Regions from separate parts of the Streptomyces sp. NPDC025784 genome, predicted to be linked through region 1. Evidence: riboswitches for the same ligand, from Rfam matches in the RefSeq annotation. Region 1 holds a riboswitch; each other region holds the start of a gene.
What was found. Region 1 has a riboswitch for cyclic di-AMP ahead of ACZ4IF_RS32815 (C40 family peptidase). Riboswitches for the same ligand answer to the same signal wherever they lie in the genome.

Region 1 (6,986 bases):
GCGGGTCGGTCGAGGCCTGCAACTCGGCGAGGTAGCCGGTGCGTTCGAGGACCGCCTCCAGGACGGTGGCCGGGCCTGCGCCCGACTCGACGATCGTCCTGAGATCCTCCATCAGCGTGTTGAACCGCTTGACCGCGTTCGTCGAGCGGGCCGCCATCCCGTACGCCTCGTCCACGCGGCGCAGCGCCTGCGGGAAGCTGATCTTCTCGCGCTGCGACAGCGCGTCGATCATCGCTTCGGCGCGCTCGCCGATGCCGCGCTTGGGAACGTTCAGGATGCGGCGCAGCGGGACCGAGTCCTCGGGGTTGGACAGCACCCTGAGGTACGCGAGGACGTCCCGGACCTCCTTGCGCTCGTAGAAGCGGACGCCGCCGACGACCTTGTAGGGCAGGCCGACGCGGATGAAGACCTCTTCGAAGACACGGGACTGCGCGTTGGTGCGGTAGAAGACGGCGACGTCGCCCGCCTTGGCCTCGCCCGCATCGGTGAGACGGTCTATCTCGTCGGCGACGAACTGGGCCTCGTCGTGCTCCGTGTCGGCCACGTAGCCGGTGATGTTGGAACCGGCGCCCGCGTTGGTCCACAGGTTCTTCGGGCGCCGTGATTCGTTGCGCTCGATGACGGCGTTGGCCGCGGAGAGGATCGTCTGGGTGGAGCGGTAGTTCTGTTCGAGCAGGATCGTCGTCGCGTCCGTGTAGTCCTCCTCGAACTGGAGGATGTTGCGGATGGTCGCGCCGCGGAAGGCGTAGATCGACTGGTCGGCGTCACCCACGACGCACAGCTCGCCGGGGTCGCTGTCGGCCGGCCCCACCAGCTCCCTGACCAGGGCGTACTGCGCGTGGTTGGTGTCCTGGTACTCGTCGACCATGACGTGGCGGAAGCGGCGGCGGTAGTGCTCGGCGACGTCCGGGAAGGCGCGCAGCAGATTGACCGTCGTCATGATCAGGTCGTCGAAGTCGAGCGCGTTGGCCTCGCGGAGGCGCGACTGGTAGAGCGCGTAGGCCTGGGCGAGGGTCTTCTCGAAGCCGTCGGCGGCCTGGTTCGCGAAGTCCTCCTCGTCGATCAGCTCGTTCTTCAGGTTCGAGATCTTGGCGCTGAAGGACTTCGGCGGGAAGCGCTTGGGGTCGAGGTCCAGGTCGCGGCAGACCAGGGCCATCAGACGCTTGCTGTCGGCGGCGTCGTAGATCGAGAAGGACGACGTGAAGCCGAGCTTCTTGCTCTCGCGGCGCAGGATGCGGACGCAGGCGCTGTGGAAGGTCATCACCCACATCGCGTTGGCGCGCGGGCCGACGAGCTGCTCGACGCGCTCCTTCATCTCGCCCGCGGCCTTGTTCGTGAAGGTGATCGCGAGGATCTGGCCGGGGTGGACGTGCCGCTCGGCCAGCAGATGGGCGATCCGGTGGGTGAGCACGCGGGTCTTGCCCGAGCCCGCGCCGGCCACGATGAGCAGTGGGGAGCCGGAGTGGACGACGGCGGCGCGCTGATTCTCGTTCAGCCCGTCGAGCAGCGTCGCCGGGTCGACGGCAGGGCGGTGCGCGCCGTCGCGGTAGTACGCGTCCCGGGCCGGGGGCAGGTCGAAGCGGCCGCCGAACAGGTCGTCCGGAATGGGCTCCGGCGCCTCGTCCTCGGGCGGCGGCGGGGGCTCTTCCTCGTGGGCCCCGGAGGGCTTGAGGTCCGCCAGGAAGCTGTCGTCAAAGAGGCTGCTCATCGCTCTCCGAGTCTAGGCCGCCCCACCGACAACCGGCCGCCGCCCCGGAAAGTCCGCCCCGATCGGGGTGCCCGTCCGTCTCCGCGGTGCCCCAGGGAAGCCGATGATCTTCCCGGGCCGGCCTCCGCGAGCCCGGCCCCTCCCCGGCCCGCTCCCGGGCCCGCCGGCCCCATTCCCCGCCCGCGCCCGGCTCGTGAGTCCCTCGCGCCGCCCGCGTGGCTCCGTCAGCCCCGTGCACCGCCCACCTGGACTCCGCGAGTCCCGTGCGCTGCCCGGCCCCGGCCCGCGAAGGCCCCTCCCCGCCGCCTCCACCGTGACTGACATCACCTTCAGAACCCTCGCGGTGCGTGCTGCCCCCCTACCGAGAGCCCCTTCGCCTCCGTCACCCTCCAGAGCCTCCGGGCCACGATCGGTGAGAGCGACGCTTTTCATGGCCAAGGTCACGAAAATGTATCGGGCATATCGCACATCAACCTTCACAGCAGCCACACGAATTGGCTAGCGTGCCGCACAGGCCGCTCGACCCCCACCGGCGAACGTCGCCGGGCCGTGCGGCCTCCGCCGAATTCGGCCTGCCCTCGCGGCGGCCGGAACCGGGGACCCACCGACCTTGGGGTGAATCGGTCCAACTGCCTTGTGGGGCAAGGACCGTAGGGCAAACCTTCCGGATGCACCCGCCCGAACCCGACAGCTAACTCGGTAGGCGGATGACGGAAGGAGTCGCCTCTCTTGGCGTCGCACCGCAAATGGCGTCCCGCGGGTTCGCGTATGGCAGGCATACGTACCCCCGCTCTCGCGACGGCCGCCCTCACCTCCGTGGCCCTGCTCTCCCAGACGGCGAACGCGTCCCCCTCCGCCGAGCCCAAGCCGAGCCTCGAAGAAGTCGAGAAGAAGGTCAACGACCTCTACCACCAGGCCGAGACGGCCACCGAGAAGTACAACGCGACGAGGGAGAAGACGGCCAAGCAGCAGGAGCGCGTCGACGCCCTGCGCGACGACGTCGCCAAGCGCACCGAGAAGCTCAACTCGGCGCGTGAGGAACTGGGTTCGTTCGCGGCCGCGCAGTACCGCACCGGGGCCGCCGCTCCCGACACCGCGACCCTCCTGCTCGCCGACGACCCGCAGGACTACTTCGACCAGACCCAGCTGATGAACCGTCTCACCACCCGCCAGAAGGCGGCCGTAGACGACTACATCACCGAGCAGGCCGCCACCACGAAGAAGCGCACGGAGGCCGCCAAGAGCCTGGAGACGCTGTCCTCCTCGCAGGACGCGCTCAAGAAGTCCAAGGCTGACGTCCAGAGCAAGCTCACCGAGGCGCGTGACCTGCTCTCGAAGCTGACCGCGGAGGAGAAGGCCCGGCTCGCCGCGATCGAGAAGAAGAAGCAGGAGGAGGCCGCGCGCAAGGCGGCGGAACTGGCGAAACAGCAGGCCGCGGCCGAGGCTGCGCAGAAGGCGGCCGCGCAGGAGTCGTCGTCCGGCGACACCAGCACGGGCTCCACCGGCTCCACCGGCTCCACCGGCTCGACGACCACGGGCTCGTCGTCCACGGCGAAGGCGGACAAGGCGGTCGCCTTCGCCCGCACCCAGATCGGCAAGCCGTACGTGTGGGGCGCCACCGGACCGGACTCGTACGACTGCTCGGGCCTCACGCAGGCCGCCTGGAAGGCCGCCGGGGTCTCGCTCCCGCGCGTCACCTACGACCAGGTGAACGCGGGCACGACCGTCTCCCTCTCCGACGCGCAGCCGGGTGACCTGGTGTTCTTCTACGACGACATCAGCCACGTCGGCCTCTACATCGGCAACGGCATGATGATCCACGCGCCGAAGCCGGGCGCGTACGTGCGCGAGGAGTCGATCTACTACGACGGCACGTCGGCGATCCACAGCGTGGTGCGCCCGGCGTAGGCCGTCCCGCGGACGGCGCTCCGTGGCGGGCACACGCGCGTGGGGCCTATCGGGCGCCCCGCGCGCGTGCCCCACGGGCAACGCGCCCGTCGGTCCATAGCATCGTCCGCATGCCAGCCTTCTCCCAGCTCCGGGCCTGGTGGGCGGAGCACCCGCCCGCCGCCGGTGCCGCCGTGATGGCCACGGGCATCGTCTCGGTCGGGCTGTACATGGCCGACCACGAGACGCTGTCCCGTGTCGCGCTGGTCCTGGCCTGCGTAGCCTGGGTCGGGCTCGCCGCGGACTTCGTCCTGCGGCTGCTGCGGGAACGGCCGCGCTGGGTGGGAGAGGCATACACGCCGGCCGGGCTCACCGCCGTCGCGGCCACCACCGTGCTCGGGACACGCCTGACCGCCCTGGGACGGCAGGTCGCCGCCGAGGCCCTGCTCGCCCTGTCGGCCGTGCTCTGGCCCGTGCTGCTGTGGTGCGTCGTACGGCACTGGAAGCACCGGATGCCGGGAGGCGTGTTCCTCGTCTGCGTGGCCACGCAGGGGCTCGCCGTGCTGGCCGCCACGCTCGCCGCGGCCGTCGGCCCGGAGTGGCTCGCGCATGCCGCGCTGGTGCTGTTCTGGCTCGGTCTCGCGCTGTACGGGGTGGCGTACGCGCACTTCGACATCCGCGAGGTGGCGTGGGGGGCCGGGGACCAGTGGGTGGCGGGCGGCGCGCTCGCCATCTCGGCACTGGCCGGGGCCAAGCTCGTCGCGGCCCACCACGTGAACCCGTACCTGTGGAACGACGACGACCAGAGCGTCCTGCGCACCGTGACCGTCGCCGTGCTGATCCTCGCGGTCGTCTGGTACTGCGTCCTCGTCGTCTCGGAGCTGATCTGGCAGCGCCCGCGCTACGACGTACGACGCTGGGCGACGGTCTTCCCGATGGGGATGACCGCGGTGGCCACCCTGACCGTGTCGTCCGCGCTCGGCCACCCCTGGCTCAGGGGATGGGGGGACGCGCTGCTGTGGATCGCGGTGGCGGCGTGGCTGGCCGCCGCGGTGGGCGCCGCCCGGTCCGCGGCGGCGTTCGAGCGGGTGTGAGCGGACGGCCGACGCCCCTCTGCCGCGCCCAGGCCTTCGCCACGCCCGGGCACCCTGCCCTGCCGGGGCCGCCGCGCGCTCAGGTCCAGAGGACGGCGATGAAGATGTTGGCGGTCGTCAGCAGGCCGACGAGGCCGAAGAGGCGCTTGTCCACCTGCTCGTCGTCCCGCTTCACGTAGACCAGCCCCAGGATCACGATCAGCAGGGCCAGCTTCACGCCGATCTTGATGTTGTCGACCGGGTTGTCGTCGGCCTGGTTGAGGCCGACCAGCACGACACCGGTGACCAGCATGGTCAGCGCGCCGTGCAGCATCGCGGGGACGAAGCGGGCGGTGCCCCGGCCCATCGCCTTCATCTGGGTGAGGAAGCCACCGAGGAGCGAGGCGATGCCGATGATGTGCAGGCCGACGAAGAGATGGATGAGTACGTCCATGAGGCCGGAGCCTAATCGGACGCCTCTGCCCTGCTTGTCACCGGCCCACCCCGTGAACCCCGCAGCACCGGCCCACCCCGTGAACCCCGTAGCACCGGAGCACCGCCGGATGCCCCGGATTCGGCGCTTCGGTCATTGCACCGCGTGAAGTCGGTGACGGCAGGCGGGGATCACGGCCGCATCCGGTCATCGGGCGCTCCAGTCCCGTCAGTTCCGTACATGCTGTTACCGACCCGTCACTCTCAGGTTTAGCGTCCTCCACCAGGTGACCGGCTCCCCATCGCCGTCCGGGCCAGGGACGGCCGTCGGCCACCTCCGCCGAGAAGGTCCGGCGGCGGCTCGTTCCCCCTGTGCGGGCCGCCGCCGGACGCGACACCGCTTGACCGCGATCCCCGGAGCGGTCGTACGGAAGGATGTGGGCCCTCGTGGCAGCGCACCGCAAGCCCAGACAGCGCTCGCTCGGCGGAAACACGGCCCGCACGGCCGCCACCATCGCTCTCGCCGGGGCGGCCACGGCGACCGGCTTCGAGGGGACCGGACATGCCGATCCCCAGCTGTCCCCCGCACAGGTGAAGGCCAAGGTCGACAAGTTGTACGAGGAGGCCGAGGTGGCCACCGAGAAGTACAACGGCGCCAAGGAGAAGGCCGACAAGGCGCAGAGCCGCCTCGACGAGCTGCGCGACGAGGTGGCACGCAAGCAGGACCGTCTCAACTCTGCGCGGGAGGCGCTGGGTTCGATGGCCGCGGCACAGTACCGCAGCGGCGGCCTGGACCCGGCGCTGCAACTCGCGCTCTCGGACGATCCCGACCAGTACCTGGAGGGTGCCGCGTTCGCCGAACGGGCGGGCAGCCGGCAGGCCGCGGCGGTGTCCCGGGTCGGCAAGCAACTGCGGGAGATCGAGCGGCTGCGCGGCGCCGCGCATGTCGAGGTCGCCTCGCTCAAGTCGCGGCAGGCCGAGCTGAAGCGGCACAAGAAGACCATCAACGGCAAGCTCGCCTCGGCGCGACGGCTGCTGGGACAGCTCAGCGAGGAACAGCGTGCGGCGCTCGGGGAGGCGGGCGGCGCCGGACACGCCTCGCGTTCCTCTGCCCGCGACCTGACACCCGTGGCGCCGTCGGGCTCGGTGCAGGCTCCCAACTCCCGTGCCGCGGCTGCGGTGTCGTACGCCTACGGGAAGCTCGGCAGCCCCTACGTCTGGGGCGCCACCGGCCCCGACGCCTTCGACTGCTCCGGCCTCATCCAGGCCGCGTACCGCTCCGCGGGCATCTCGCTGCCCCGCACGACGTACGCCCAGATCGACGCCGGCCGACGGGTCTCCCGCTCCGAACTCAGCCCCGGCGACCTCGTGTTCTTCTACTCGAGCATCAGCCACGTGGGCATCTACGTGGGCAACGGCCAGATGATCCACGCACCGAATCCCACGGCGCCGGTACGGCTCGCACCGGTCGAGTCGATGCCGTTCGCGGGGGCCACGCGGGTGGCCTGAGTCCCATGTGCCGCCGGTGTCAGCGGATGTCCCCGCACCGCGGCGCCGATCGCCGCCACACCGTCGGTGATGTCCGTGGCCGGGGAGACGGCATGGCCGGGGACCAGACCGGGGGGGCCGGGACGCCGGCGGAGCCCGGCCCGCTCGGCTGGGCGCCGCGGTGTCCGGGACCCCGGCCCGGTCAGACCAGCCGGCGTGCCGTGGCCCAGCGGGTCAGCTCGTGCCGGTTCGACAGCTGGAGCTTCCTCAGCACCGCCGAGACATGGGACTCGACCGTCTTCACCGAGATGAAGAGCTGCTTGGCGATCTCCTTGTACGCGTAGCCGCGGGCGATGAGGCGCAGCACCTCGCGCTCGCGCTGGGTGAGGCGGTCGAGG
Region 2 (6,986 bases), on a different contig from region 1:
CACCTCGACGTCCTCGTTCTGGTCCTTGATCGCCTTGATGGTGTCGGAGACCCGGTCCACGTCACGGTCCGTCGGACCGCGCCCACTGGCCACCAGGCAGACCCGCTTGGCGCCGCCGGCCAGACCGGCGGCCGCGGCCTGAGAGGCCTCGTCGGGCTTGAGCCAGGTGTACTTGAGGATGTCGGCCTTGGAGCCGAGCCGCTGCGAGCAGTAGGAGCAGTCCTCAGGACACAGGCCGGATTTGAGGTTGACGAGGTAGTTGAGTTTCACCCGTCGGCCGAACCACTGCCGGCGCACCTTGCCGGCCGCGGCCACCACGTCCAGCACGTCGTCGTCGGAGGTGGCCAGTACGGCCAGCGCCTCGTCGCGGGTCGGCAGCTCGCGCCGAAGCCCCTTGTCCACCAGCGTGTTCAGCAGGTCCATGAGGCCCGATCCTTGCTTATGCGACCACTCCCGGCCAAGGAGAGTTTGCACAAGAGAGACGGTTCGACGTGTGGGTATTGCCACACCCTGGCCCGCTGGCCCGGCCGCTAGGGTCTGTGCACTGCCTACAAAACACCCGCCCCTACGGTCCGGAGGACACATGGCGTTCGGCTGGATCGACGAGCAGGCCCGGGCGCGTCGCGCCGCCGGACTTGTCCGCACGCTGCGTCCGCGCCCCGCCGACTCGCCGCTCCTCGACCTCGCGAGCAACGACTACCTCGGACTGGCCCGGCACCCGGAGGTCACCGGGGCGGCGGCGGACGCCGCGCACCGGTGGGGCGGCGGCGCGACCGGCTCCCGCCTCGTGACGGGCACGACCGAACTGCACGGCGAGCTGGAACGCGAACTGGCCGACTTCTGCGGCTTCGAGTCCGCCCTCGTCTTCTCCTCCGGCTACGCGGCCAACCTCGCCGCCGTCACCGCCCTCGCACCGCACGGCTCACTCGTCGTCTCCGACGCGGGCAACCACGCCTCGCTGATCGACGGCTGCCGGCTCGCCCGGGGCACCACACAGGTGGTCGGGCACGCCGACCCCGACGCCGTGCGCAAGGCGCTCGGTGCCCACCAGGGGCCCGCGGTCGTCGTCTCGGACACGGTCTTCTCGGTCGACGGGGACGCCGCTCCGCTGGCCGGACTCGCGGACGCCTGCCGGGAGTACGGGGCCGGACTGGTCGTCGACGACGCGCACGGACTCGGTGTCCTGGGCGACGGCGGCAGGGGTGCGCCGCACGCGGCGGGGCTCGCGGGAGCGCCGGACGTCGTCGTGACGGTCACGCTCTCGAAGTCGTTCGGGAGTCAGGGCGGCGCGGTCCTCGGCCCGGCAGTCGTCATCGACCACATGGTCAACGCGGCACGTACGTTCATCTTCGACACGGGCCTCGCACCCGCCGCGGCCGGAGCCGCTCTGGGGGCTCTGCGGCTGCTGCGCCGGGAGCCGGAACGCGCGCTGCGGGCGCGCGCGGTGGCGACGGTGCTGCACACCCGGCTGACGGCCGAGGGTCTCGAAGCCGTACGGCCGGACGCCGCCGTCGTCTCCGTGCGCGCGCCGTCCCCCGAACGAGCGGTGCGCTGGGCGGCCGACTGCCGTGAGGCGGGACTCGCCGTCGGGTGCTTCCGTCCCCCGTCCGTGCCCGACGGCATCTCACGGCTGAGGCTGACCGCTCGCGCGGACCTCACCGAGGAGCAGATCGAGCACGCCGTGAGCGTGATCAGCCGGACGCGGTGATCGAGGTGTGCGGGTACGGGGTCAGCCCAGTCCGCTGATGAAGCCCTCCCAGGCGGCGGGGGCGAACAGCAGGGCGGGTCCTGTCGTGTTCTTGGAGTCGCGCACGGCCACCAGTCCGGACCAGGGGCCCGGGCCGGGTCGTGCCGTCTCGACGCAATTGTTCATTCCCGTGCTGCGGCTGCTGCGCAGCCACCGTGCGTCGTGGAGTGAGGTACTGGAAGGTACGTTCCGAGGCAATGCAGACATGGTGCCTCCTTACGCGCCGTCAGCTATCCCGGCGATGTAGTCCAACGATTCCTCGGGCGAAAGGGCGTGGAACTGAAGAGCGTCGAAGGCCTCGCTGTAGGCCTGAAGGTCTTCTTTCCGCTCGAGGTAGAGGCTACTCGTCAAGTGGTCGAGAACAACCACATCCAGATCAGTTGTGTTCGGAAATGAGAAGATAACGAAAGGCCCGGTGACGCCGATGTGCGCTCCGGCGGTGAACGGCAGTACCTGAAGCCGCACTTGGGGCAGTGCCGCGGCGTCGCACAACCGCCGCAACTGGTGCGCCATCACCTCGGGTCCGCCGACCTCGCGCCGTAACACCGCTTCGTCCAGGACGGCGTTCAGCTCCAGCGGCGGACACGAGCGCAGCACGTCCTGCCGGGCGAGGCGCACCTCGACGAGCGCGTCGAGCTTGCAGTCCTCCAGCCCGTCGACGGCGGCCCGCGTCACGGCGCGTGCGTACTCGGGCGTCTGGAGGAGCCCGGGTACGACGGACGTCTCCAGCGTCCGCATCCCGCGCGCCTGCGACTCCAGACTGATGAAGTCCCGGTACGCCGGCGGCAGCACCCCGCGGTACGCGTGCCACCAGTGATGTCTGCCGTCGTCCTCGGAGCCCGCCAACACGGTGAGCAGGTCGCGCAGTTCGGGGTCCTCGACCGCGTAGACGTCCAGCAGACGCGTCACGTCCGTGGGCTTCACCCCGCTGGTCCCGGTCTCGATCCGGCTCACCTTCGACTGGTGCCAGCCCAGGAGCCGAGCGGCCTCACCGCTCGTGAGACCCGCGCCGGCGCGCAGCGCGCGCAGTTCGGCACCGAGCTTGCGGCGGCGTACCGCGGGACCGTGCTGCATGGCCGTACTCCTTACTCCTTCCGAGCCGCCCAAATACGCTCTGCGGTCGCAGAGTTCACCGCTTCGAGCGACAGATATATGCATAACTTGGTGGATCGCACCCGTGACCGGCCCGGTAATGGCAGTCTGGCGCGAAGCACCAGTCCGGGACCGTACTCGAACCATCCGCTCCGTGTCGGACTCCGGTCCCGTGGGAAAGGGACGACGTCGCCATGGCAGATCACCAGGAAGCATCCGTCACCCTGCCGAGCGATCCCGCCTCGGTCTCCGCGGCCCGCAGGTTCGTCGCCGACGTACTCGTCGAATGGGGTCTGCCGTGCGACTCCGAAGTCGCCGACACCGTACGGCTCATCGTCTCCGAACTCGCCACCAACGCAGTCCAGCACACCTTCGGGCAGTCGCCCACCTTCACCGTCGACGTCCGGCTGGAACGGGACGAACAGCTCCGTCTCGGAGTCACCGACAGCCACCCGCGTTTCCCCAAGAGGCTTCCGGCGGCCGTCCAACAGGACAACGGACGCGGCATGGTGATCATCCGTTGGCTGACCGCCGAGTGCGGCGGCAGACTCACCGTCCGGCCCACCCGGGAGGGCGGCAAGACCATCTCGATCGAACTGCCCTGGACGGCACGGGTCCAGCCGGTGGTGGCCGGGGGTCCGCAAGAGCCCTGAGCGACGGCTCAGTTGTCCGGGCGGTGGCGGCCGGCCCGTTCGAAGGTGCCGCGCAGCAGCGCACGGAACGCGTCGGCGGCGGGCGACGTCTCGTCGGTCCGGTGGACGACCGAAATCGTACGGCGCAGATCTCCCGGCTCCAGCAGGCGCGTCCCCACCGGAGTCGCCGCTGTCCTGGCGACCATCTCCGGTACGACCGCGACCCCGAGTCCGGCGCTCACCAGGGCGCACACGAGCGCGTAGACCGGAGTCTCGACCAGCACCGCGGGGGTGGCCCCCGCGCGGGCGAGTGCCGCCTCCACGCCCTGCCGGGGCGGATGATTCGGAGCCATGCTGATCAGCGGCTGACCCGCGAGCTCGGCGAGCGGGAGCCGGGCCGAGCCGCCCGCCAGGATGTGCCCGGGGGCGGTCACCAGCACCAGCTCCTCGACCAGCACCGGTTCCAGACTCACGGACGACGGGACGGCGACGGGGGCCGCAGGCTCGTAGGTGTGTGTCAGAGCCAGGTCGACCTCGCCCGCCGCGACGGCCGCGACACCGGCGGGCGGCTCGTAGTCGGCGACCGCGAGCTCCACGTCCGGGTAGGTCCGGCGGAAGGCGCTCAGCACGGGCGGCAGCAGATGGATGCCCGCCGTCTGGAAGGTGCCGAGCCGCAGTGTGCCGCCGGACAGGCCGGCCAGGTGCGCCAGCTCGTGCCGGGCCCGCTCCATCTCGTCGAGCACCCGGCGCGCCCGCGTCACCAGCAGCTCGCCGGCGCCCGTCAGCCGCGTCCCGCGATGGGACCGGACGAGGAGCGTCGCGCCCGCCTCGCGCTCCAGCTTCGCCAGCTGCTGGGAGAGCGCGGGCGGGGTGTAGCCGAGCCGTTCGGCGGCCCGGGTGATCGACCCCGCCTCGGCGACCGCGACCAGCGCCGCGAGCCGCCTCGGGTCGTACATCGGACCACCCCGGATCTCGCCACGACCGCGCCGGTCTTAACGAATGCTTAAGACCGACCCAGAATATTCGACATACCTGCTGAAGGCCCGGCACAGGCAACCTGGGGTCCATGGACGCTCAGCTCATCGCCTTCACAGCGGTCGCCGCGGGCATGGTCGCCGTGCCGGGTGCGGACTTCACCGTCGTGGTGCGCAACGGCCTGGTCTCGCGCCGGGCCGGCCTCGCCAGCGCGCTCGGCATCGTCGGCGGACTGCTCCTGCACACGGCGCTCGCCGTCGCCGGGGTCGCCGCGGTGCTCACCGCCGTGCCGGCGCTCTTCCGGGCACTGCAACTGCTCGGCGGTGTCTACGTGCTCCGGCTCGGGGCGCGGACGCTGCGGTCGCTGGGGCGGTCGCGCGAAGAAGTCGTGGAGGCGACCGGGGGCGGCGCGCGTCCGTTGCGGCAGGGCTTCGTCACCAACGCGCTCAACCCGAAGGCCCCGATCACGTTTCTCAGCCTGCTGCCGCAGTTCGTGCCGGCGGGCAGTCCCGCGATGCCGCGGACCCTGCTGCTGGCACTGATCGTGGTGGTCCTGGGCCTGGTGTGGTTCCCGGCGGTGGCGCTCCTCGTGGACCGGCTCGGGCGGTGGCTGCGCGCACCGCGTGCCGCACGGGCCGTGGAGGCGGTCACCGGCACGGCACTGACGGTGCTCGGTCTGGTCCTCGTCCTGGAGCCCCTGAGGAGCTGAGCGCCCGCCTCACCGGCCGGGGCGGCGCCGCCGATCGCCTCGGCGGGACGCCGAGCGGGTCCTCGCGGTCTCCAGTCGCACGCCCTTCGGCGGCGGCGGCCTCGCGCCGCCGCCACCGAAGGGTGGATCAGCTCACCCGTCCGTACCAGACGCTCCTCGTCCAGATCTTCTGCAGCTTCACGACGTCCCCGGTCTTCGGGGAGTGCCAGATCTTTCCCTTCCCGGCGTAGATGCCGACGTGGTACACGCTCCGGCCCGAGTGGAAGAACACCAGGTCTCCGGCCTTGCGGTGCGAGGCCGAGATGTGGTGGGTCTTGTTGTACTGCGCCGCGGCCGTTCGAGGGAGCCTCTTGCCCGCCTTCTTGAACGAGTACAGGGTCAGCCCGGAGCAGTCGAAGCGACGCGGTCCGGCGGCCCCCCACTTGTAGGGGGCGCCCTTCTTGGATGCCGCGACCTGGAGTGCCTTCGTCGCCACGGTGGCCGCCTCGGCGTCGGGAGCCGCGCCCGGCACCACCAGGCTGCCGCCGACGGCGGCGATCGTCAGAGCCGAGGCCGTACCGGCCCGGGTCCACAGCGACGGGACACGATTGAGCGCAGTCATGCGCAACCCTTCGTCAGCCGCCTGTGAAGGATGACCTGTCGGATTCGGGCTGGCGAAGTAGCCCGGCCGCGTACTGCGGCTTCACCCCAAGGACCGCCCGGATCTCTCCGGCGGCCCGTCGTGCTGGGTCCTCCACTCCTGCCGATCCACTTCTGTCGACCGGACATCCGGGCGGCGGCAGGACTCGGCGTCCGCCCGGACCGCCCCGCCGCTGTGGCGGGGGCTTGTCGTCGCAAGGGATCTTCACGCATGAGAGTCGGAAATGCCGAGCGGAACCGGTGATTTGTGGCGTTACTCACCACTCACCCGTTCGGGTGGACACTCCTTTGTTCGGGCGGGTGTTGAGGTGCGCGACGACGCCCGTACCTGCAACGGAACGTCAAATTCAGGCTCATGACCACGCGTGTTGCGCAACTCGGGGACGTCGTACAAAGGACCCGCAGATACTCCAACGGGGGGTAATCCTTCTGGCCCGTTTGAAACCCGGGCCGGACGTCCCGCCCGTCGGCGTGCGTCGCGGCCCGGGCGTGCGTACCGGACGCGTGTCAACTTCCGGAGCAGGGGGGCACGGTGACCCGGGACGCGCGCCGCTCGCCGTCGAGCACGCGCAGTGCCTGCGCGAGCGTCGGGGCATGCACCTCGCTCTCGCCGCGCTGGTGCATCAGGGTCAGCGCGTCACGCAGCGCGGTCGCCTTGACCACCAGTGCCTGAGCGGCCCTCAGGCCTCGGTAGGTGTCGCCGGGGCGGGCCGGGTTGATGCGGCCGAGCAGGTCGACGACGTCGAGGTAGCGGTCGATCAACTCGGCCTCGGCGCGGGTGAGCGCGGGCAGCGGGGGCAGTTCCGGTGGGAGCATCGGCCGGTCACCTCCCGCCGGACGTGCTGTGCGAGCTCTTGCGGCTCGGGATGATCCGGTCGATCAGTCCGTACGCCACCGCCGCCGGTGCGTCGAGGATCTTGTCGCGTTCGATGTCGGCGGCGACCTGCTCCGGGCTCTGGCCCGTGTGCCGGACGAGCATCTCCTCCAGCAGTCCGCGGGTGCGGATCAACTCCTCTGCCTGGATGGCCAGATCGCTCGCCTGGCCCTGGACCGGTTCGGGCAACGACGGCTGGTGGATGAGGACACGGGCACCCGGGAGGGCGAACCGCTTGCCCGGTGTGCCGCCGGCGAGCAGGACGGCCGCGGCCGACGCGGCCTGTCCGAGGCAGGTCGTCTCCACGTCGCAGGTGAC
Region 3 (6,986 bases), on a different contig from region 1:
TGTCCGTTGTACGTGGCGATCTTGCCGCGCAGGTGCTTGAGCACGGGCACGCCACGGGTGTCGAAGCCGGTGGTCACCATGACGGTGCCGACGGCGGAGGTGAGGTCGGCGATCGCGCGCTCGAAGCGCTCCGCGACCTCGTCGGGGTCGGTGCCGGGCCGGATGATGTCGTTGCCGCCCGCACAGAAGGAGACCAGGTCCGGGGCGAGTTCCTTGGCGCGCCCGAGCTGGTCCGCGACGATCTGGTCGAGCAGTTTCCCGCGCACGGCGAGATTGGTGTAGTTGAAGTCGCCCTCGGCGCGCCGGTCCGCGAGGAGCACCGCGAAACGGTCGGCCCAGCCCACGAAGGCCCCGTCCGGACCGGGGTCGCCGACGCCCTCGGTGAAGCTGTCCCCCACCGCCACGTACGACCCGATCACTGATCTGTTGTCACTCTTCGAATCGTCTGCCACGTCGGGCCATGATTCACCTTTCGATGTGAGCTACGCGACCGTAAGGAAGGGTTGACGGATGGTGAGATAAGACACTCGTCAAGTATTGGTCAATCCGGAATAGGGCCCTGATCAGGAGCGTTGACCGAGTCCGCACGTGGAGGACCGCAATCCGGCACCGGTGGCGCCGTATTGACGTGCCGACGCACCGAAGGCCGGACCCCGGGGATCGGGGGTCCGGCCTTCGGAGGCGGTCCTGCCTCGTGGACGTCGGGTCCCGCCGTCAGGAGCGGGACCCGGCGTCCGTGGCAGGAAGCGGCGGGCGCCGGGGACTGCGGGAGGTGTCAGCCGACGGCGACACCGTGCGAGCGCAGGTAGGCGACCGGGTCCACGTCGGAGCCGTAGTTCGGCGTGGTGCGGATCTCGAAGTGCAGGTGCGGTCCGGTGACGTTGCCCGTCGCGCCGGAGAGGCCGACCTGCTGGCCGGGGGTCACGGCCTGGCCCGCGGACACGGACAGGGCCGACATGTGGGCGTACTGGGAGTACTTGCCGTCGGCGTGCTGGATGACGACCTGATTGCCGTAGGCGCCGCCCCAGCCGGCGGAGACGACGGTTCCGGCGGCGATGGACTTGATGGTGGTGCCGGTCGGGACCACGAAGTCGACGCCGGTGTGGTAGCCGCTGGACCACATGCTGCCCGCCACCTTGTAGGAGGTGCCGACTCTGCCGCCCGCGACCGGCAGCGTGTAGCCGGAGGAGCTCTTCGCGGCGGCCTGGGGCGCCGGGGCGCCGGCGGTCTTCGCGGCCGGGGCGCCCTCGGTCTTCGCGGCCGGGGCGGACGACTGGGTGGCCCCGGCGGACACGGCCTTCGCGCCGATCGCCAGCTTCAGACCCGGGTGGATCAGCGCCGGGTCGCCGCCGATGGCCGAGCGGTTGTCGGAGTACAGCTTCTTCCAGCCACCGCGGACGCTCTGCTCGGCGGCGATCTTCGCGAGATAGTCGCCGGCCTCGACGCGGTAGGTCTTGGTACCGGCGACCTTCTTCGCCGCGACGGGAGCGGCGGTCACGACCTTTTCCGCCTTCTGCGCGGCGGCGGCGGGGGTCGCGGCATGGGCGCCCGTGGCGCCCAGCAGGGGCAGCGCGAGTGCGGCGCCACCGGTTCCGGCAACGGCGATCGAGCGGGCGAAGCGGGGGGACTTGGGACGGCGGTGCTTACCCTTCGCGGGCATGACGAGTTCCTCTCCGGCGCCTGCGAGGTGAGCTGTCGGGTGCGGGCTGGAGATGCCCGGCCACGCGTGTGCGTGGCTGTACCCCTAGCCGTTCCGGAGACCGGAACAGGCATGGAACCTTGGGTCCCCCGCTCCTGCCGCGTGCGGGTCTGTGTGCGGATTCCGGCCGGCGGCAGGATTGGGCGTCCGTCCGGAGTGAGGGCGAACGTAAGCGAGACGAGAGCGCGGCCACAAGCAGGTGATTTTTTCGCGCGCCCACCTTTCTTGATCCATGTCGGAAATGCCCGTCACACTCCGTGAAGAGATGATCTTTTGCCCGGCCCAACAAGCCCGTGGACACGGGCGCGTTGCGAAAAGCCGGCTGCGACGCATCGTCACGAATATGACGCTGCTCACGCGACCCAGCGCACGGCTCCCCAATCCAGGGCCAGTTGGAACGAAGGTCCTGATTTCGACAGAACGGTCATATGCGACACAGTCGGATGACTACGGCATCGAGGTCTCCCCGCAGGCCCGTCCGCAGTCCGTGGTGCAGCAGCACGGCACCTCGATGGATTTCGCCCGTTTCACGGCATTCGTACCCTTGTGTCGCGTCGAGTCCGCGCAGTCGGAGCGGAGCGGCCGGCTCGCCGTACCGCTGGGCCTGGAGCCAGGCGAGCACCACCGTCTCGTCGCCGTGGACGTACTGCACGGCGCTCAGGCCGCCCTCCGGAGGGCGGAGACGGTAGAGGTCCCCGCGCTGCACGACGGGGCGGATCTCCTTGTAGAGGCCGATCCATTCCCGCGCCTCGGCGAGCTCCTCCTCGCTCCACGCGGACAGGTCCCCGCCGATGCCGAGCACCCCCGCCATCGCGCTCACGAACCGCGGACGCAGGGTGCTCACCCGGCCGTTGAGCTGGGTGTTCGGGCTGTCGGTGACCCAGGCGGCCATGATCCGTGCGGGATGGATCTGACTGATGCCGTACTGGATGGCGAGCCGGTCGAGCGGGTCGGTGTTGTCCGACGTCCACACCTGGTCCGTACGGGCCATGATGCCGAGGTCGATCCTGCCGCCACCGCCGGAGCAGGACTCGAAGGAGACACCGGGGTGCGCGGCCCGCAGCCGGTCGAGGAGGGCGTACAGGGCCCGCACGTGCTCGACCCACAGCTTCTGCGGATAGGGCTCGCCGGGCCAGCCCGCGTCCGTGAAGCAGCGGTTGAAATCCCACTTCACATAGTCGACCGGCGCGCCGGAGAGCAGCCGGTCGAGCTGCTCCCACAAATACTCCTGGACGTCCGGGCGGGCCAGGTTGAGGACGAGCTGATGGCGGTACTCCGTCCTGGTCCGCCCCGATTGGAACTGGACCCAGTCCGGATGCGCGCGGTACAGCTCGCTGTCCGGATTGACCATCTCCGGTTCCACCCAGATCCCGAACTCCATGCCGAGCGCGTGGACATGGTCGGCGAGCGGCTTGAGCCCCGCGGGGAAACGGTCCGGGTTGGGCGTCCAGTCGCCGAGCCCGGCCCGGTCGCCGGTGCGCGCGCCGAACCAGCCGTCGTCGACCACGAACAGCTCGACACCGATCTCCGCGGCCCGCCGCGCCAGCGCCATCTGCTGGTCCTCGGCGATGTCGAAGGTGGTGGCCTCCCAGGAATTGAAGAGCACCGGACGGTCCCGGCCGGCGTCCGGGACGACGTGCTCCCGCTGGTAGGCGTGCCAGGTCCGGCTCGCCCCGCCGAATCCGCCGGCGCTCCAGAGTCCGGCGAAGACCGGGGTGGTGAAGGACTCCCCCGCCTCCAGGCGCAGCAGCCCCGAGTCGTCGTACCCCGCGCCGCCGGTGATCTGCACCCGGGCGTCGGGCAGCTGCGCCACGGCGATCCGCCAGGACCCCGACCAGCCGAGAGCGCATCCGTACACCTCGCCGCTCTCCTCGGTGGCCTCGGTGTCCAGCGCGACCCAGGGCAGGTGCTGGTGCCCGGTGTGGCCGCGCCGACTGCCGATGACCTTCTCCCCGTAGGTGAGGGGGGAGCGCACCAGCCGGGACTCGGCCGCCCACCGGCCGTGCAGCTGGGACAGCCGCCAGCCGTCGCGCTCGGGCAGCGTCCAGGTCGCCGAGTCGGCGCGCAGCAGCTCCACGGGAGGTCCGTCGTTGTCCAGGGCGGCCCAGCGCTCGATCACGTCGCCGCGCATGCGGTAGTGCAGCGTGATGCGGAGCCCGGAGTCCGCGAAGCACAGGGCCAGCTCGTCGTCTCCGTGCCCGTGACCTGTGTCACCGGCCCCCTCGAACCGCCACTCGGTCCCCCGGCGTTCCTCGGTCCGCACGGAGAGGGCGGGGCGCACGAAGCGGGGCCCGCCCTCGACCGGGTACTCCTCACGGCCGTCGAGCAGCGACTCGAAGGGCCGGTACGGCGGTGCGGGCAGCGCGGCCAGCGACTCGGCGTCGGCGAGCGAGATCCGCGGGCCCCAGTGCAGGTGGAGCAGTTCGTCGAGGTCGGTGAGCCGCACCGCGTAGCTGCTCGTCGGCCCCGAGAGCAGCCAGGTGCGACCGTCCGCGCCGGTCTCGATCATCAGTCCCCCACGGATCCGAACGGCCACGGTCAGACACCGACATGTTCCCGGCGGCCGTGCCCCGCGGGCAACGCCTGTGGACAACTCATTGCCTCAGGAACCCATGTCGTATGGTCGAGAGCGCAACCCGTCGACACACGCCACCGGGCAGGACCTGGCGGCGCCGGCGGCCGAATGTGAGGAGTTCACGTGACGCAGCAGGTCCCGTCGACCGAGCCCGAGCTGGCCGGAGTGCGCAACTTCCGGGACGTGGGCGGCCTGCCCACCGTCGACGGCCGGCGGGTGAAACAGGGTCGGCTGTTCCGCAGCGGCCACCTCGCGCACGCGACCGAGAAGGACGCCACCTTCCTCTCCTCACTGGGCCTGCACACGATCTTCGACTTCCGTAACGCCTCGGACCAGAAGCTGGAGGGCCCCGACGTCGACCTCCCGGGCGTGCGGAACGTGAACCTTCCGCTCACCGACCCGGCCGACGGCGCCGAGTTCTGGAAGATGGTCCGTGACGGCGACCTCGACCAGCTGCGCGCGATCCTCTCGGACGGCAAGGCCGCGAACCGGATGGTCGTCTCCTACCGCACGATCATCAAGGAGCGCACGACAGAGCACTCCCAGGTGCTGCACGCGCTGGCCGAGGACAGCGTGCCCGCGCTGATGCACTGCGCGGCGGGCAAGGACCGCGCGGGCCTGTCCATAGCCGTGACGCTCCTCGCCCTCGGTGTCGAGCGCGACGCGATCGTCGCCGACTACCTGGAGTCGAACGCCAAGCACCGCCGCTACAAGGTGCACCGCAGCAGTTCCTCCCCCTCCGCGTACTCCCCGGAGGTCATGGAGCTGCTCAGCCCGCTGTTCGACGCGCGCGCCGAGTACCTCACGGCGGCCTTCGAGACGATCGAGGAGACCTGGGGCGGCGTCGACACCTACCTGGAGCAGGCGCTGCGGGTCACCCCGCAGGTGCGGGACCGCCTGCGCGAGCGCCTGCTGGACTGACGCGGCCCCGGGCCGGCCCTCCGGCCCGGCACGTCTACTGGCTCTGCGCGCCCAGCGTGAAGAGCAGATAGATGAAGGCCGCGAAGAGGTGGCCGACAGCGACGTAGATGATCAGCCGCACCCACAGCGCACGGGGGAACTTCTCCTCCATGGACTTGCGGGGCCTGGGCGGTGTGGGTTCGGTCATGACGGCTCTCCCGGGGTGAGGTGTCCCGCCACCGGGCCGAGGCACAGCGCGGCGGTCGGACTCTGCAGCAAGGTGTGTACGAAGAGGATCTCGGCCCCGCCGGGGTCGGCGGCGGCGATGCGGTGCGGGGTGAGCGAGTCGAAGTGCGCGCTGTCCCCCGGCCCGAGCGTGTGCGCGGTGTCCCCGAGTCGCAGTCTCAGTCGCCCGGTGAGGACGTACAGCCACTCCTCGCCGGGGTGGACGCGCACGATGTCGCCCTGCGAGCCGTGCGGGACGTGCACCCGCAGGGCCTGCATGCCGCGGCCCGGGGCCCCGGCCTGCCAGTACGTCCAGCCGCCGGCCGGTGTCGGCTCCATGTCGGCGGCGCGCACGATCGCGTGCCGCTCGGCGACCGTCTCGCCGAGGAGCTCGGAAACCGTCGTACCGTAGACGCGGGCGAGCGCGAGCAGCATCGGGAGCGAGGGCTGGCGCTGCCCGGTCTCCAGACGGGAGAGATGGGCGGGTGACAGCCCGGCCGCGCGGGACGCGGCCTCCAGCGTCAGGGCGGCACGGCGGCGCAGTTCGCGCAGCTGGGGCGCGACGGCGGGGAGCTCGGCGGCAGTCCCCTCTGCCGCCTGCGGAGCGGAAGGGTCGCTACCCTCGACAGGGTTCATGCCCTCCATTGAGCCGCACCGTTACCTCTGGGGCAAATTTCTTGCCTCTGAGGCAAACACCACCCGGCCCCGCGCACCGGCGGCGGGCTCGTCGTGGGAGCCCGCCGCCGGTACGGAGTGCCCGGCGCGGTTCGGCGAGCACCCTGGTACGGAGCGCCCGGCGTGGTTCTGCCGGCGCCGCTAGCGGTTCGCCACGGCCTGCTTCACCAGCGTCTTGCCGAAGTCCCACATCAGGCCGCCGCCGCTGTGCGCGTCGTCCATCACCGCGGTGAAGGCCTCCACGAAGCGGTCCACGTCCCGCTCGTCGACGATCAGCGGCGGGATCAGTTTGATCACCTCCAGATGATCGCCCGAGACCTGGGTGAGGATGCGGTGCCGCTGCAGCAGCGGCACGACCACCATCTGGGCGAACAGCCCCTTGCGGGCGGCCTGCAGCATGGTCCAGCGGCTGCGCAGCTTCAGCGACCTGGGGCGGCCGAATTCGATGCCGATCATCAGCCCCCGGCCGCGTACGTCACCGAGCAGTTCGTACCGGTCGACGAGCGCGCCGAGCCGGGACTTCAGCTGCTCCCCCGTGGCGCGTGCGTTCGCCACGATCTGCTCGTTCTCCATGACGGACAGGACCGCCAGCCCCGCCGCCATGGCCTGCGCGTTCGCCCCGAAACTCGCCGAGTGGACGAGGACCCGGTCCATGGACGAGTAGACCTTCTTGAAGATCCAGTCCTTGCCGAGGGTGGCGCCCACCGGCACGTATCCGCCGGACAGGGCCTTGGCCACGCACACCAGGTCGGGCTCGACCCCGTCCTCGTGCTGGTAGGCGTAGAAGTCCCCGGTCCGCCCGAGCCCGGTCTGCACCTCGTCCGCGATGAGCAGCGCCTTGTGCTTGTGCAGCAGCTCCTGGGCGGCGCGCAGGTAGCCGGGCGGTGCCTCGTGGACGCCCTTGCCCTGGAT
Region 4 (6,986 bases), on a different contig from region 1:
GGTAGCGGTTGGGGTCACCGTCGCGGAGCTCGATGGCCTCGAAGGCACCGGTGGAGGCGCCGGACGGGACGGCGGCACGACCGGTGCTGCCGTCGTCGAGGCCGACCTCGACCTCGACCGTGGGGTTGCCTCGGGAGTCCAGGATTTCCCGGGCTACGACGACGTCGATGGACGGCACGAGCATCTCCTTCTGGGATGTGACGCGGGTACGCCGGACACCGGGCCCGGCACGGCGCGGAGCCTGGGACGGCTTCGCGACATGAGCCTAACCGCCTCGGGGGGATCGGCCAGCCTGACGACCACCCCTTGAGCAGAACCGAGCGTAAATTGTTTCCGAACGGAACAAAAACCTGCCCCGTACATGAATACCGCCCCGCACGAAAAGCCCCGCCCCGGCGCGTGCGGGGGAACACGTGCCGGGGCGGGGAGCCCGTGGGGACGGGGGTGACCCTCACCAGGCCTCCAGTGTGGAGACCTTCTCCAGGGGAGAGCCATGAACCGGCTGAGGCCTTTCGAGGACCGCTGCCGGGCCGCGGCCGGCGGTGTGGGGCCGGACCGGACGGCGTGGACGCCGGTCCGGACCGCACACGGCCGGTGGGGGCGCGGACGCAGGTGGGGGCTGCGGACGCGGACGGACGCACGGAGGACGGTGGGGGGGCGCGGCCGCCGCGCGAGGGCCGGTCAGCCGAGGTGCAGCTGCTGGCCCGGGAAGATGAAGTCGGCGTCGTCGACGATGTCCTTGTTCAGCTTGAACAGCTGCTGCCAGCCACCCTTGACGTGCTTCTTCTCGGCGATGGAGCTGAGGGTGTCGCCCTTGACGACCTTGTACTCGCCGTCACCCTTCTTGACCCTCTCGCCGGTCGGGGTGGTGACGGTCTTCTCGGCGGCCGGGCGCTCGGCCGAACGCGAGGCGGGCTGCTCCGTCGTACGGGTGGTGGTGCTCGACGCGGAGTCCGCGGTGCCGCCGTTGTACGTGGCGCTCGACAGGCCCGTACCGCAGGTCGGCCAGGCGCCCTTGCCCTGCGCGGCGAGGACCTTCTCGCCGATGGCTATCTGCTGGGCCTTGGAGGCCTTGTCGGCGGTGGAGGCGTAGGCGGTGCCGCCGTACGCGGCCCAGGTGGAGGCCGCGAACTGCAGGCCGCCGTAGTAGCCGTTGCCGGTGTTGATGGCCCAGTTGCCGCCGGCCTCGCACTGGGCGACGGCGTCCCACTCGGACGCGGTGGCGGCGGAGGCGTTGCCGGCGGCCATCAGCGGAGCGGCGATGGCGACACCGGTGACACCGGCGAGGGCGGCGACACGTGCGGCCTTGGACGGACGACGGTGCTTGCCCTTGTCGGAAAACAGCATGGAGGATCCCCTCACCGACGCCTGCGAGGTGAGCTGTCGGGTTCGGGCGGGTGAGTGCCCGGCCGTGCGCTCCAGCGCTCGGCTCCACCCCTAGCCGCTCCCGGTCCAACAACCGGTCGCGGCACTTACCTTGGGTCCCCCGCTCCTGCCCACGGCGCTTGACGCGTCGGCTGTTCCCGTACGGCCGTCGGCAGGATTCGGCGTTGCGACCGTCGGGGCCCGCTGTGGCGAGCGATCACGACCGTAGGCATGCGGTCGACGGAATTCCAAAGACGATCAGGGCCTCTGAGACTCATCTCTCACTCGCACCAAACCGGACATTCCACGGCGAACCGTGACGCGAACTCCCGCTACTTTTCGCCCGATTCGGCATCAACTGCAAGGCTCTGACCGGGGAGGATGAGGTCAGGGTCGGCGCCGACCGTCTTCTTGTTCGCGTCGTACAGCCCGGACCATCCGCCCGGCAGGTCGAGGGCGTCGGCGATCGTCGAGAGGCTGTCGCCGTTGCGCACGGTGTAGGAACCGTCGGCGGATTCACGCGAGGGGCCCGAGCCGCGGGAGGCGTGCCGCCCCGGAGTGCCGTCCTCGCGGGCGTCACCCGCGCCCTGCGTCGCATCCTCGTCGGCGCTGTCGCCGCGATGGCGGCCGGCTCCGGCCGTGCCGCCCTCGGACACCTCCGAAGACTCGTCATTCCGGCCAGACTTGTCCGATTCATCGCTCTTCGGCGTCGCCTGGTCCGAGCGGTCCGAGTCCTGGGAGTCCCCGTCCGACGAGGTGTCGGACTTGGTGGAGTTCCCGCCCTCGCGCGAGGTGTCGGTCAGGGAGGACGAACCGGACGAGAGAGAGGAGTCGGAAGAATCAGTTGAAGAGGACGAATCGGACGAGTCCGAAGAGCCGCCCTCGTTCGAGGAGCCGTTGCCCAGGCCCGTGTCGACCTCGACGTCAGCGGAGTTCCTGCTGAGCCCGGAGAGCGGCCCGCAGGTCGGCCAGGCGGTGAGCCCCTCGCCGTCGAGGACCTTCTCGGCGACCGCTATCTGCTGCGAGCGGCTGGCCTGGTCGGCGCTCGCGGCGTAGGCGAGACCGCCGTACCTCTCCCAGTTGTCCTGGGTCAACTGCAGGCCGCCGTAGTAGCCGTTGCCGTTGTCGGCGCTCCAGGCGCCGCCGCTCTCGCACTCCGCGACCCGGTCCCACGTGGTGCCGTCGGCGGCGCTCGCGCTGGTGGCGCCGAGCAGCGGGATCGCGATGGCCGAACCGGTCACTCCAGCGGCGACGATGAGAGCCGGGGCCTGACGGGGGCGACGGTGACGGCCGTTCCCGGAGAGCATGCGGAAGCCTTTCGCGTGACAGCAGGTGACTACAGCGGCTACAGCGACAGATGGGCCGCGTTGCTGGGTGAACGTATCCGCACTCGAACGCTTGTCACAAGTCGATGCAGCGCAGATCACGTGAAGATCACAGATGTGACGGACCGTCACCCGACACCCATCGGGACGTCGTTCCGCGGCATGCCTACCTGATCGGCGTGAACTCCACCGGAAGTGTGCGCAATCCACGCATAATGAGGCCACCGCGCCAGCGCAAATCGGCCGGATCCCCCGCGAGTTGCAGATCGGGCAGGCGGGTGAGGAGCGTGGCGAGCGCGGTCTGCCCCTCCAGACGGGCGAGCGGCGCGCCGAGACAGTAGTGAAGGCCGTGGCCGTACCCGAGGTGTTGGTTGTCACGCCGGGACAGGTCGAGCGTGTCCGGCTGTTCGAACCGTGCGGGGTCACGGTCCGCAGCCGCCAGGACGACGAGGACGGGATCGCCGGGCGCGATGTCCTGCCCGCCGATCCGCACGGGCTCCGTGGCGAACCGCCAGGTGGCGAGCTCGACCGGCCCGTCGTAGCGCAGGAGTTCCTCGACCCCGGTCTCCAGCAGTCCCCGCTCCCCCGCGGCGAGGGAGGTCTGGAGGCGGGCCCGCTGCCCGGGGTGGGTGAGGAGGGCGTAGGTGCCGTTGCCGATGAGGTTGACCGTCGTCTCGAATCCCGCGAAGAGCAGGATGAACGCCATCGCCGCGGCCTCGTTCTCGGTGAGGTGCTCGCCGTGGTCGGAGGCGCGGATGAGCCCGGAGATGAGGTCCTCGCCGGGTGCGGGGTGCTCGGGCAGCGCCTCCCGCTTGCGGTGGATGAGGTCGGCCAGATAGCCACGCATCTTCTTGACGGACCGCGCCACCCCGCCCCTCGGACCCCCGCCGTGCCGGATCATCATGCCCGCCCAGTCCCGGAAGTCGTCCTGGTCCTCGCGGGGGACGCCGAGCAGATCGCAGATGGCGTAGATGGGCAGCGGGAACGCGAAGTCGTGGATGAGGTCCGCGGAGCCCTCGCCCGCGAACCGGTCGATCAGCCGGTCGGTCAGTTCCTGCACGCGCGGCGCGAACTCGGCCACCCTGCGCGGGGTGAACGCCTTGCTGACCAGCCGCCGCAGCCGGGTGTGGTCCGGCGGGTCGATGTTCAGCAGATGGGTCATCAGCTCGGCCTTGCGCTCACCCGGGATGCCCGTCTTCCCCTTGGCGTGGGTGGGTTCGTCGTGATGGGCGGGGTTCTTGGACAGCCGCTGGTCGGCGAGCGCCTGCCGGGCGTCCGCGTACCGGGTGACGAGCCAGGCCTCCACCCCGCTGGGCAGCCGGGTCCGGTGCACCGGGGAGTGCTCCCGGAGCCAGGCGTACGCCGGGTAGGGGTCGGTCGCGAACTCCCAGGTGAAGAGTTCGGGGGCGGGGCTGGCGGAGGCGTGGGGCTCGGTCACTCCCCGACGGTATCCGCAGCGCCCGGAGGTGCCGGGACCGACCGGCGGCCGGGGTGGCCGGCACGGCGCGCACCTGCCGCGTGCACGCTCCCTCGACGGCGGACGGCTCGCGTCCGCGCACGGCCCGGGTCCGCCGCCGCGGCCCGGCCGGGGCCGTCGGCCGGGGCCCGCGTGCGCCGGGCTCGGGTGCCGCGCGCACCCGACGGGGAGCCGTTCGCACCGGGCCGACGGGGCGCCGCGTTCCCTTCATCCGGACTGTCCGTAAATCGCCCGCTGCTTGACCACGCGGCTCGACGAGTCCATACATTCGCGCCGTGGACCCCGAGATACTCCGATCCAGCTTCGCGGTCGTCGAGAGGCGCGCCGAGTTCGCGGTCAAGTACTTCTACTCCCATCTGTTCCGCCACCATCCGGACCTTCGCGCGCTGTTCCCGCTGGATCTCCCGCAGGACATGGAGCGGCAGCGGGACCGGCTGTTCGCGGCGCTCACCCATGTGACGGAGCGGCTGGAGGACCCGGGACTGCCCGACTATCTGCGCGAACTCGGCCGTGACCACCGCAAGTACCTCGCCGAGCCCGAGCATTACGCGGCCGTCGGGGCGAGCCTGGTCGCCGCGTTCGCCGCCGTCGCGGGCTCGGCGTGGAACGCGGAGGTCGAGAAGGCCTGGTGCGAGGCGTACGAGGCGATCTCGGACCTGATGCTCCAGGGCGCGTGGGAGGCGCAGCACCGCGGTGAACCGCCCTGGTGGGACGCCGAGGTGACCGGGAGGACGCGGCACGGCGACGACCTCGTCGTCCTCACCCTGCGGCCGCGGCGGCCGCTGCCCTACTCCCCCGGCCAGTACGTCGGCGTCAACGTCCCTCATCTGCCCGGCGTCTGGCGGCCCTACTCGCTGGCCAACGCGCCCCGCCCCGATCACACGGTGGATCTGCACGTCAGCCGCGTCGAGGACGGGGTGCTGTCCACCGCTCTCGTCCGGCGGACCCGGGAGGGCGACGTCCTGCGGCTGAGCGCGCCCGGCGGCGAGCTGACCCTGCGCAGCTCCGTGGAGCGGCCCGTCACCCTCATCGCGGCCGGCACGGGCTGGGCTCCCGTGAAGGCGCTGCTGGAGCAGCTCGACACGTCGCACGAGGCCCGGCTGTTCCTGGTCGCCCGCGACATCGAGCACCTGTACGGCCGTGAAGCCGTGGAGCGGTTACGGCACCGGCTGCCCGAGCTCGCCGTCACCTTCATCACGCCCGCGCCCGGCCGCCCGCGGACGCAGGCGACCGAACGCCTCCTGACCGCGCTGGGCAACCGGGCCGGGTGGGCCCGGCACGACGTCTATCTGGCCGGTCCTCCCGAGCTCGTCGAGGAGGTCTGCGAGACGCTTCCCGCCCTCGGCACACCACTGGAGCGGATCTTCCACGACGTGCCGGGACCGGCCGGGCAGCCCCGGCCGCTGGGGGCCGCGGAGTGGCTGCTCGGCCGCCCACGGCCGAGCTGGCACAACCCGTCGGGCCGCACGGCCCGGACGTGACTGCGGCCGGGCGGCGCCGCGGCCGGGACACGACCGGGGCCCGGGCGTGCCCCGCCGGGACGTGGCACGTGACTTCGATCCGGACGTGCCCAAGCCGGCATGTGACTCCGATCCGGACGTGCCCCAGCCGGGACGCGGCGCGGATCCTTACGTGCCCAAGCCGGCACGCGGCGCGGATCCTTACGTGCCCAAGCCGGCACGCGACTTCGATCCGGGCGTGCCCACGCCGGCACGTGACTTCGATCCGGACGTGTCCCGGCCCAGACGTAGCCGGGGCCCGGATGGGACCGTGGCCCGGTGCGGGCCGGTGGGTCAGTCGGCGTCCGGGGCGGAGCCCTCGGCCGTGCGGATCGCGTCGCGGTAGGCGCGTGCCGCCGCCCGCAGCGCCGCCTCCGGGTCGACTCCCTCGGCCTCGGCGCGCGCGGCGACGGCCAGCAGCTCGTACCCCACGCCCTCGCCGCGCGGCAGCTCGACGTCGAGGCCCGCCGTGCGCACCCTGGAGACCAGCTTCGTGGCGAGCGCCAGTCCCGGCTGTCCCAGGGGCACCCCCTCGGTCACGGACGACCGCTGCTTCTCCACCGCCTTGGTGCGCAGCCAGTGCTCCTTGACCTCCTCCGGCGTCGTGGCCGTCTCCTCGCCGAACACGTGCGGATGACGGTGGATCAGCTTGGCGACGATGCCGCCGGCCACGTCGTCGATGGAGAAGGGCTCGGAGCCGTCCTCCGGCCGGCCCTCCTGCGCGATACGGGCGTGGAAGACGACCTGGAGGAGGACGTCGCCGAGCTCCTCGCGCAGCTCGTCGCGGTCACCCGCCTCGATCGCCTCGACGAGTTCGTACGCCTCCTCGATGCCGTACTTGGCGAGGCCCTCGTGGGTCTGCCGGGACGACCAGGGGCACTCGGCACGAATGCGGTCCATGACCTGGACGAGGTCGAGCAGTCGCGCGCCCGGCAGGTCGTACGAGGCGGGCAGCAGCTCCAGGTCCGGCATCCGTATGCGGCCGGAGCCGGCCAGCCGGGCGAGGCCGTCGGTGAGCCGCGGCTCCCCCTCGCCGGTGGCGACGACGACCACGGTGCGGCCGCCGGCGCAGGCGTCGACGAGGTCCTGCGCGGTCGGGGCTCCTTCGTCGACGGTGACGCCGGCGTCGCGCAGATACGGCAGCTGGGGATGCGTGCCGTCGGCGCAGACGACCTGGTCGGCGTCGCGCAGCACCTGCCAGGCGGGCCAGGACAGCAGGCCGGGCGCCACCCGGTGGCTGGTGGTGAGCAGGACGACACGGCCCGGGTCGGGGGCGGCCGTGCCGTCGGCGGCGGCCGGGTCGCCTTCGGGGTCGGGAGC

Region 2: it holds a riboswitch for cyclic di-AMP, as region 1 does, so the genes downstream of both, ACZ4IF_RS23570 (C40 family peptidase) here and ACZ4IF_RS32815 (C40 family peptidase) in region 1, are expected to answer to the same signal.
Region 3: it holds a riboswitch for cyclic di-AMP, as region 1 does, so the genes downstream of both, ACZ4IF_RS07320 (peptidoglycan DD-metalloendopeptidase family protein) here and ACZ4IF_RS32815 (C40 family peptidase) in region 1, are expected to answer to the same signal.
Region 4: it holds a riboswitch for cyclic di-AMP, as region 1 does, so the genes downstream of both, ACZ4IF_RS32255 (transglycosylase family protein) here and ACZ4IF_RS32815 (C40 family peptidase) in region 1, are expected to answer to the same signal.

The regions. Positions count from the first base shown of each region.
Region 1 covers NZ_JBVHMN010000018.1:33,219-40,204, forward strand. The annotation lists gene pcrA (DNA helicase PcrA) at 1-1,708, opposite strand, end outside; cyclic di-AMP (ydaO/yuaA leader) riboswitch at 2,258-2,429, shown strand; gene ACZ4IF_RS32815 (C40 family peptidase) at 2,438-3,616, shown strand; gene ACZ4IF_RS32820 (tellurite resistance/C4-dicarboxylate transporter family protein) at 3,727-4,689, shown strand; gene ACZ4IF_RS32825 (hypothetical protein) at 4,769-5,122, opposite strand; gene ACZ4IF_RS32830 (C40 family peptidase) at 5,548-6,609, shown strand; gene ACZ4IF_RS32835 (response regulator transcription factor) at 6,791-6,986, opposite strand, start outside.
Region 2 covers NZ_JBVHMN010000010.1:243,256-250,241, reverse strand. The annotation lists gene bioB (biotin synthase BioB) at 1-423, opposite strand, end outside; gene ACZ4IF_RS23600 (8-amino-7-oxononanoate synthase) at 584-1,708, shown strand; gene ACZ4IF_RS23595 (DUF397 domain-containing protein) at 1,730-1,954, opposite strand; gene ACZ4IF_RS23590 (helix-turn-helix domain-containing protein) at 1,964-2,821, opposite strand; gene ACZ4IF_RS23585 (ATP-binding protein) at 3,034-3,492, shown strand; gene ACZ4IF_RS23580 (LysR family transcriptional regulator) at 3,501-4,427, opposite strand; gene ACZ4IF_RS23575 (LysE family translocator) at 4,538-5,155, shown strand; gene ACZ4IF_RS23570 (C40 family peptidase) at 5,283-5,756, opposite strand; cyclic di-AMP (ydaO/yuaA leader) riboswitch at 5,760-5,924, opposite strand; gene ACZ4IF_RS23565 (hypothetical protein) at 6,302-6,610, opposite strand; gene ACZ4IF_RS23560 (ATP-dependent Clp protease proteolytic subunit) at 6,618-6,986, opposite strand, start outside.
Region 3 covers NZ_JBVHMN010000002.1:278,517-285,502, forward strand. The annotation lists gene ACZ4IF_RS07315 (SGNH/GDSL hydrolase family protein) at 1-419, opposite strand, end outside; gene ACZ4IF_RS07320 (peptidoglycan DD-metalloendopeptidase family protein) at 776-1,660, opposite strand; cyclic di-AMP (ydaO/yuaA leader) riboswitch at 1,665-1,838, opposite strand; gene ACZ4IF_RS07325 (alpha-galactosidase) at 2,124-4,208, opposite strand; gene ACZ4IF_RS07330 (tyrosine-protein phosphatase) at 4,398-5,195, shown strand; gene ACZ4IF_RS07335 (DUF6126 family protein) at 5,230-5,346, opposite strand; gene ACZ4IF_RS07340 (helix-turn-helix domain-containing protein) at 5,379-6,035, opposite strand; gene ACZ4IF_RS07345 (aspartate aminotransferase family protein) at 6,216-6,986, opposite strand, start outside.
Region 4 covers NZ_JBVHMN010000017.1:124,592-131,577, reverse strand. The annotation lists gene eno (phosphopyruvate hydratase) at 1-184, opposite strand, end outside; gene ACZ4IF_RS32255 (transglycosylase family protein) at 682-1,347, opposite strand; cyclic di-AMP (ydaO/yuaA leader) riboswitch at 1,351-1,514, opposite strand; gene ACZ4IF_RS32250 (transglycosylase family protein) at 1,698-2,672, opposite strand; gene ACZ4IF_RS32245 (cytochrome P450 family protein) at 2,857-4,128, opposite strand; gene ACZ4IF_RS32240 (globin domain-containing protein) at 4,443-5,648, shown strand; gene ACZ4IF_RS32235 (nucleoside triphosphate pyrophosphohydrolase) at 5,961-6,986, opposite strand, start outside.